DNA from 2 places in the Limnobaculum xujianqingii genome. Region 2 is predicted to be linked to the other one. Evidence: predicted binding sites of a transcription regulator. Region 2 holds the regulator's gene; the other holds the start of a gene.
The links. The regulator CRP, encoded in region 2, controls carbon source genes, mostly activating them, when cyclic AMP is high. The targets are predictions, from matches to a motif close to ATGTGANNNNNNTCACAT.

Region 1 (4,222 bases), 1.4 Mb from region 2:
AATTATGACAACGCCTTATCTGGTTCCCAGTGATGATTTACTGCATGCCATTTGCACTGCCGCTCTGAGAGGCGTTGACGTTAATATTATTGTTCCAAAGAAAAATGACTCCTTAATGGTGGGCTGGGCCAGTCGCTCATTCTTCTCTGAACTCCTTGAGGCCGGTGTCAAAATACACCAATTTGACGGCGGATTACTTCACACTAAAAGTGTTTTGGTTGACGACCAGCTTAGTCTGGTAGGAACCGTAAATTTGGATATTCGTAGCCTGTGGTTGAATTTTGAAGTAACAGTCACTGTCGATGACCGGGCATTTGCTGAAGATCTGGCTTGTGTACAGGAAGACTATATCGCTCGTTCAACACTGTTGAATCCGGAAGAGTGGGCAACTCGCCCTATGTGGAATCGGATAATCGAACGTTTATTTTATTTCTTCAGTCCATTACTATAGCCACAACATTTAAATATTCTCTTTGATGAGCGTCCCGATGGATATAGCAGATTTTGATTTAGATAACCGGTTGGATGAAGACGAAACGCTGGATCAGGCCTACGATATTTTTTTAGAACTGGCCTCTGACAATCTTGACCCGGCAGATGTCATTCTATTTAACCTGCAGTTTGAAGATCGCGGAGCCGCTGAGCTACACGATCCTTCGGATGAGTGGCTTGAACATGTAGACTTTGATTTAAATCCTGATTTCTTCGCCGAAGTAATAATCGGCCTGACGAATGAAGAAGATGAAGTCGATGATATTTTTGCCCGAATCCTTATCAGCCGTGAGAAAAACCATAAGTTCTGTCACATTCTCTGGAAAGAGTAGTCTGATTAATTTTGAGTATTTAGGCCTTTATAATAAAAATCCCCGCCTGATTTGCGGGGATTTTTATTATTTATCTTACTAACGTCAAATCTAAGCCAGCAATCCCGGGAAAGACACTTTTATTCCCGTAATAATGAACTCAATTCCCAACGACATCAGCAATAGCCCCATAATACGCGTTACAACGTTAATTCCTGTTTGTCCTAACAAACGAACTAACAGCGGCGCAGCACGGAACAATAGCCAACAGCAAAATGAAAAGAAAGCAATCGCAATAAAGAAACCCAGATAATCCATCCAGGTGTTATATCGGGTACTCCAGACAATTGTAGAACTGATAGCTCCCGGCCCTGCCATTAACGGAAGTGCCAATGGTACTACGCCAACATTGTCACGAATTGCGGTTTCAGTTTTTTCCTGCTTATTCTGCTTATCTTCCCCCAGCTTACCGCTGATCATCGACATTGCGATAGTCACAATAAGAATACCGCCCGCAATACGGAAAGAGTCGATTGAAATCCCAAACAGACGCAATATCGCATCACCTAAAAACAGCGAACACCACAATATAATGGCAACAGATAAGTTCGCCGTCAGATTGGTTTTATCTCTGGCAGCTGGCGACTGATAATTCGTCATACTGATAAAAACCGGAAGAATACCCACCGGATTAACTAATGCAAACATACCAACAAGGAACTTAATGTATCCTGATAAATCCAACATGGCATGGCCCATTGTGGACTCCCTATGTAATAGACCGCAGCTCGAATTGAAACGGTGCTTAATGTAATAGAGTTATCTTTTAGGGTCTAGCGTTAAAAACCGGATACAACACCCAATTTTAGAAAAAATGCAGCGATATAACCCTAATATAGCAAATTAATATTATATAAATGTAATGCCTGACCTCTGGATGGATAATTTTGTAACAAACTGGCTTGCTGAAAGGTGTCAGCATGCTATTTATGTGATATAAATCACAATATCAATCACTATGAATAGGTAAGCTGTGTTACAACAAATAAATATATAGGCACGCACAACACATATATTATTTACCTGTAAAATTAAATTTAGTTATAACAATAATTTAGCTTAGATTTTTTCAGTAAGTAAATCGTATTGAGATAACAGAGCTTCCACTATACTTAATACTTGCATCGCGACTTACTCACTAAAAAAATTTATCAATCTTAGGAGAGTCACAATGACCGTAAGTAACGCCACTGAACTTAACGCACTTGTTGCACGAGTGAAAAAAGCTCAACGTGAGTATGCTAATTATACTCAGGAACAAGTCGATAAGATATTCAGAGCCGCCGCTTTAGCGGCAGCAAATGCCCGTATTCCTCTGGCTAAAATGGCAGTTGAAGAATCTGGCATGGGTATTGTGGAAGATAAAGTGATTAAAAACCACTTCGCTTCTGAATACATTTACAACAAATATAAAGATGAAAAAACCTGCGGTATTCTGGAAGAGGATGAAACTTTCGGTACTATTACCATCGCAGAACCAACGGGTATTATCTGTGGTATCGTTCCAACCACTAACCCTACTTCTACGGCTATTTTTAAAGCACTTATTAGCCTGAAAACCCGTAACGGAATTATCTTCTCTCCACATCCTCGCGCTAAAAATGCGACCAATGAAGCTGCCAATATCGTTTTACAAGCCGCAATTGAAGCCGGTGCTCCAAAAGATATTATTGGCTGGATTGACGTACCTAGCGTTGAGTTATCAAACCAATTAATGCATCATCCGGATATCAACCTGATTCTGGCTACCGGTGGTCCGGGTATGGTTAAGGCCGCTTATAGCTCAGGTAAACCTGCTATTGGTGTAGGTGCAGGTAACTCCCCTGTCGTAATCGATGAAACCGCTGATATTAAACGTGCGGTTGCATCTATCCTGATGTCTAAAACTTTTGATAACGGCGTAATCTGTGCGTCAGAACAGTCTGTTATCGTAGTTGATAAGATCTATGACACTGTACGTGAACGCTTTGCCTCTCATGGCGGCTACATGCTAAAAGGCCAGGAGCTAAAAGCAGTACAGGGAATCATTTTAAAAAATGGCGCTATCAACGCCGCTATCGTTGGTCAACCCGCTGTAAAAATTGCAGAAATGGCTGGCGTAACGGTTCCGGCCACAACCAAAGTATTAATTGGTGAAGTGACTCAAGTTGATGAGTCAGAGCCTTTTGCTCATGAAAAACTTTCTCCAATGCTGGCAATGTATCGGGCGAAAAATTTTGAAGATGCAGTAGAAAAAGCCGAGAAATTGGTTGCTATGGGCGGTATTGGTCATACATCAGGTCTGTATACCGATCAGGATAATCAGGGCGAACGTATTGCCTACTTCGGCGATAAGATGAAAACAGCGCGTATTCTGATTAATACGCCAACCTCCCAAGGCGGTATTGGTGACCTGTATAACTTTAAGCTGGCACCTTCACTGACATTAGGCTGTGGTTCATGGGGCGGCAACTCAATTTCTGAGAACGTAGGACCAAAACATCTTATCAATAAGAAGACTGTGGCTAAGCGAGCAGAAAATATGTTATGGCATAAACTTCCTAAATCAATCTACTTCCGTCGTGGTTCATTACCCATTGCTTTAGAAGAAGTTGCGACCGATGGTGCCAAACGTGCCTTTATCGTTACTGACCGTTTCTTATTCAACAACGGTTATGCAGACCAAATTACTAATGTCCTGAAACAATATGGCGTTGAAACCGAAGTATTCTTCGAAGTAGAAGCCGACCCTACACTGAGCATCGTGCGTAAAGGGGCAGAACAAATGCACTCCTTTAAGCCTGATGTCATCATCGCATTAGGCGGTGGCTCCCCAATGGACGCAGCTAAAATCATGTGGGTGATGTATGAACATCCTGAAACCCACTTTGAAGAATTAGCATTAAGATTTATGGATATTCGTAAGCGTATCTATAAGTTCCCGAAAATGGGTGTGAAAGCCAAGATGATCGCTGTCACCACTACTTCAGGTACCGGTTCAGAAGTAACACCGTTTGCTGTAGTAACTGATGATGCTACCGGTATGAAATATCCATTAGCCGATTATGCATTAACACCAGACATGGCGATTGTGGATGCCAACCTGGTCATGAATATGCCTAAATCACTTTGTGCTTTTGGCGGTTTGGATGCAGTAACCCACGCATTAGAAGCATATGTATCAGTTCTGGCTAACGAATATACTGATGGTCAGGCTCTACAGGCGCTGAAACTGCTGAAAGAGTATCTGCCGGTTAGCTATAAAGAAGGCGCTAAGAATCCGGTTGCTCGTGAGCGTGTTCATAATGCGGCGACTATTGCAGGCATTGCCTTCGCAAACGCCTTCCTGGGTGTATGCCACTCAATGGCGCATAAATTAG
Region 2 (4,222 bases):
AGATCTCTGATAACTCATCTTTATCATCCCCGGATTCCACAATCGGTAATATGCTGGTATCACCGCTGGGGCCGTCATATTCCAGACGCTGCTGACAAATCTGAATCAGGACTTCACAAGCGTTTAAATACTTCTGTGCCAACGCGGGAACCAGTACATATTGGTCTCGGGCGATGGTTGTTATCGCGTTCAGATGCTCAACCAAAAACTGGCTATGGGTAACCCAAAGACGCATATCGGCCAGATAGCGGGTATTGAATCCCGGTTCCTGCATGGCCTGATTCAATGCGGTAAAAAGCGTATTGTGAGCCTGATTAACTCTCATTCGGGTATAGGCCAGTTCAGCAACATCTGTGCCCATATTAAATATTTGCCGCAGATGCTGTTGATAGGTCTCCAGTGCGTTGTGAGCATTTTTACGTAACAGTGCGCTTTGCCATTGAGGCCACAGCCACAGGCTACTGGCAAATGCCAGCATACAGCCAATAACCGTATCGATAAGACGTGGCAACAGGTAGTTCATACCACTGTTAGAGATAATCTGTAAGGTATAGAGCGCGGTAATGGTGAACCCAATCACCGCCATACCATAATTCTTACGTACTATTAGATAAGAGCAAAATGTCAGTACCAACATCAAAATCAACATCAGGTTCTGAGAGTAGTAGAGATGCAAAATTGCCGCTCCGGCAAGAATACCTATCATGGTGCCCAGTGAGCGGTGCTGAATTCGAATACGGGTCGCGTTATAGCCATTCTGGCTGACCACCATAATGGTCATTAGTATCCAATAAGGCTTGGGTAGATTGAGCGTCAGCCCAATGCCGGCGCCTGCCGCTAATGTGAGGCCAAGGCGTGCGGCATTTTTGAATGCGGCAGATTTAAGGGAACAATAACTTTTTAGCGCCTGCAAAAAAGGAAGACGACTTTGCATCGGCATCAGTGTTCGGTTGTATAGAGGCTTTTGGCGGCTAAGTAAGTGAGCAATACGGCTGAAATGATAATAACAAAAAGTTCCTACCGGATTATCCGGATGCTGTCGGGCAATTTTTGCCAGTGCTGATAACTCAGAATCCATATTGAAAGGCGTTGAACGGCGGTGATAGAGAATATTATCGGCTAATGCCTGCAAACGTTGACTAATGGTCTTTGCATTATGACGAATGATGGCTTCGGCCTGACTCTGTTCAACCAGTTTTTGTACCTCGACTGGCTGGTGCAAACTGACGGTAATGTGTTCCTGCAAATCGAGGGCCACTTGAAACGCCTGAATTAATCGCCGATGACGAGGGTGTTTCAGGTTAGGGATCATATAAATTTGCTGATAAATCAATGAGATGATGTCCATCACTTTCTGTTGTTGTAACAGTAGTGGAGGGAGAGCTTTCTCCGGGTCGGTGTGCTGGGTCAGTAAGCTGTACTTCTCTTCAAAATAACAGGCTAACTGACGGAAAAGCAGGTTAAGTGATTCTCGCATGGGCTGTTCTTGCCAAAGCCGAAACCACAGATGGATAAACAAACCATACCAGACTGTGCCAATGGCAAATAACATGGCTACTCGCCAAACAGGTAAGTTGCCCGCCATACTGAGGGTAAAAATAGCGGTGACTAATGCAGCAGGCATTAACCGACCATAAAGCGGACTAATTTCTGCCGTTACGCCAAATAATAGCGTCAGAATAAGCATGCAGATCGGTAGTGGAACCGACCACAACAGAAGAAACTGCAACAATACACTACTGATAACAAACAACCCGCCGCCAATAGCCAGCCGTTTGAAAAAGTGTTTATGGGGAGTATCCAAACCACCAATACTGCAGCAGGCAGGAACAAGGGAGAGTAAAAAGCCGGTTGCCAGGTCGTCGAGTAGCCAAAACAGCAAGACAGGCAAACAGAGAACTAACGTTTGGCGCAGAGCATAATTGACTTCTGGATGATAAATGACTCGTCGCCACATAGGCCTCCCGGGTAAAGGGAAGCGGATATGGCAACTGGAGGCCCTAAACCTATCCGCTTCTCTTTATTATTTAACGAGTCCCGTAGACAACGATAGTCTTTCCATGAGCGGAGATCAGATTTTGATCTTCCAGCATTTTTAAAATACGTCCTACCGTTTCACGGGAACATCCAACAATTTGACCAATTTCCTGACGGGTGATCTTGATTTGCATTCCGTCTGGATGGGTCATTGCATCCGGTTGTTTAGCCAGATTGAGTAATGTTTGTGCGATACGGCCCGTAACATCAAGGAAGGCAAGGCTTCCTACTTTCTCAGAGGTAACCTGTAAGCGGCTGGCCATCTGAGCGGATAAACGCATTAAAATATCCGGGTTAACTTGAATCAGCTGGCGAAATTTCTTATATGAAATTTCAGCAACTTCACATGCTGTTTTTGCCCTGACCCAGGCACTGCGTTCCTGACCTTCTTCAAACAGGCCAAGTTCTCCGATGAAATCCCCCTGATTGAGATAGGAGAGGATCATCTCTTTACCTTCTTCATCCTTAATCAGAACGGCTACGGCACCCTTTACAATATAGTAAAGAGTTTCTGCTTTTTCACCTTGGTGAATAAGTGTGCTCTTGGATGGATATTTATGAATATGACAATGAGATAAAAACCATTCGAGAGTAGGGTCTGTTTGCGGTTTGCCGAGAACCATTTGTTGTTATCCTCTTTGTAGTCACTGCCTAACACAGCAAAGCGAGAAGCTTGCCGAAAATCTTACCCGCCCCGAAGCATATAACTTGCCAGGTGAGCGCTATTATAGCTGATGTAAAAAAGAATATAGAGGTGTTTGTGGGCTGGTGCCACATCAGCCTGAGCGAACTCTAATTTATCTATTGTACCCACACTATGATTTTAACACAGGTTGAGCCAAGAGTCTCGTGTTGTCTTACTAAAATGAGGGTTAAGCGGCGCTGATTCGGGTTATTCGCCTGTTTTACCCTCATTTCCCTATTCTAATATTCTGCCTTCTAATAGTTGCTGTATTAATGGTGTGATAATTAACTCCATTGCCAGCCCCAATTTTCCTCCCGGAATGACCAGAGTGTTTGTTTGGGAGATAAACGATCCCTGTAACATGACCAGTAAATAGGGAAAATCAATGCCTGTCAGCCCCCTGAAGTGAATAACTACCAGACTTTCGTCCATCGTTGGAATACTCTTCGCAGAAAATGGATCAGAAGTATCAACGGTGGGGACGCGCTGGAAGTTGATATGAGTCCGGGAAAACTGTGGGGTGATGTAATTGATGTAGTCATCCATAGAGCGAACTACGGAATCCAGCACGGCTTCCCGGGAGTGTTCTCGCTCCACCGTGTCGCGGATTAGCTTTTGTATCCATTCCAGGTTAACGATAGGAACTACGCCAACCAGCAGATCGACATGCTGGGCAACATTATGCTTAGCGGTGACGATGCCACCATGCAGTCCTTCATAAAACAGCAAGTCTGTGGTTTCAGGTAACGGTTGCCAGGGAGTAAAGGTACCCGGGGTTTGGTTATAGGGGACCGCTTCATCATAAGTATGCAAGTACTTACGTGTGCGTCCGTTTCCGGTTTTTCCGTATTCAATAAAGCTGTTTTCCAACAGTGCAAAGTCATTGGCCTCGGGGCCAAAATAGCTGATATGGCGACCTTGCTCTCTGGCTTTACGGATTTCCGCATCCATCTCCGGGCGTGTATAGCGATGATATGCATCACCATCAATGCGTGCGGCACTTAAATTTAACTGCTGAAAGATCTTCCTGAAGGCCAGACTGGTGGTAGTAGTACCGGCTCCACTGGAACCAGTAACTGCAATGATTGGATGTTTTGCTGACATTAACCTGATTCCTTAATTTTCATTATTATTACCAGAGCATAGTCGGATTGATGCAGGGCTGTCATAAAATTTTATTCAGATGAATCAATACTCCGGATAAGGTTGTTCTTCCATATCATCACTGAAACGATCTTTGGGCATAATATTGATGGTTTCATGTAGTTCTGACCAAACCAATATGACCTGACCGCTTTTTAGCTGACGCTTAACGTCATCGACTTTCTGCTGTAGTGATCTTTCGTGTTCTCCGTAATCGGTGCCTTCACGCAAAACAAAGGATTCAATAATACTTTCCAGCGTTTCGGGAGCCAGTTGCTGCCACGGGATCATCATTTGTTTTTCTCCAGATAGCGGGTTAACCATTCAGGGATACGATGTTCCAGCCACATCTGTGGC

Region 1: GOL65_RS05100 (YchE family NAAT transporter) is a predicted target of CRP. The motif match lies at 1,793-1,810, and genes of this name have one in related genera.

The regions. Positions count from the first base shown of each region.
Region 1 is NZ_JABMLK010000001.1:1,081,828-1,086,049, forward strand. It holds gene cls (cardiolipin synthase) at 1-451, shown strand, start outside; gene GOL65_RS05095 (HI1450 family dsDNA-mimic protein) at 489-824, shown strand; gene GOL65_RS05100 (YchE family NAAT transporter) at 915-1,562, opposite strand; gene adhE (bifunctional acetaldehyde-CoA/alcohol dehydrogenase) at 2,035-4,222, shown strand, end outside.
Region 2 is NZ_JABMLK010000001.1:2,480,638-2,484,859, reverse strand. It holds gene GOL65_RS11295 (YccS/YhfK family putative transporter) at 1-1,957, opposite strand, end outside; gene crp (cAMP-activated global transcriptional regulator CRP) at 2,028-2,660, opposite strand; gene GOL65_RS11285 (phosphoribulokinase) at 2,957-3,826, opposite strand; gene GOL65_RS11280 (YheU family protein) at 3,911-4,159, opposite strand; gene GOL65_RS11275 (hydrolase) at 4,156-4,222, opposite strand, start outside.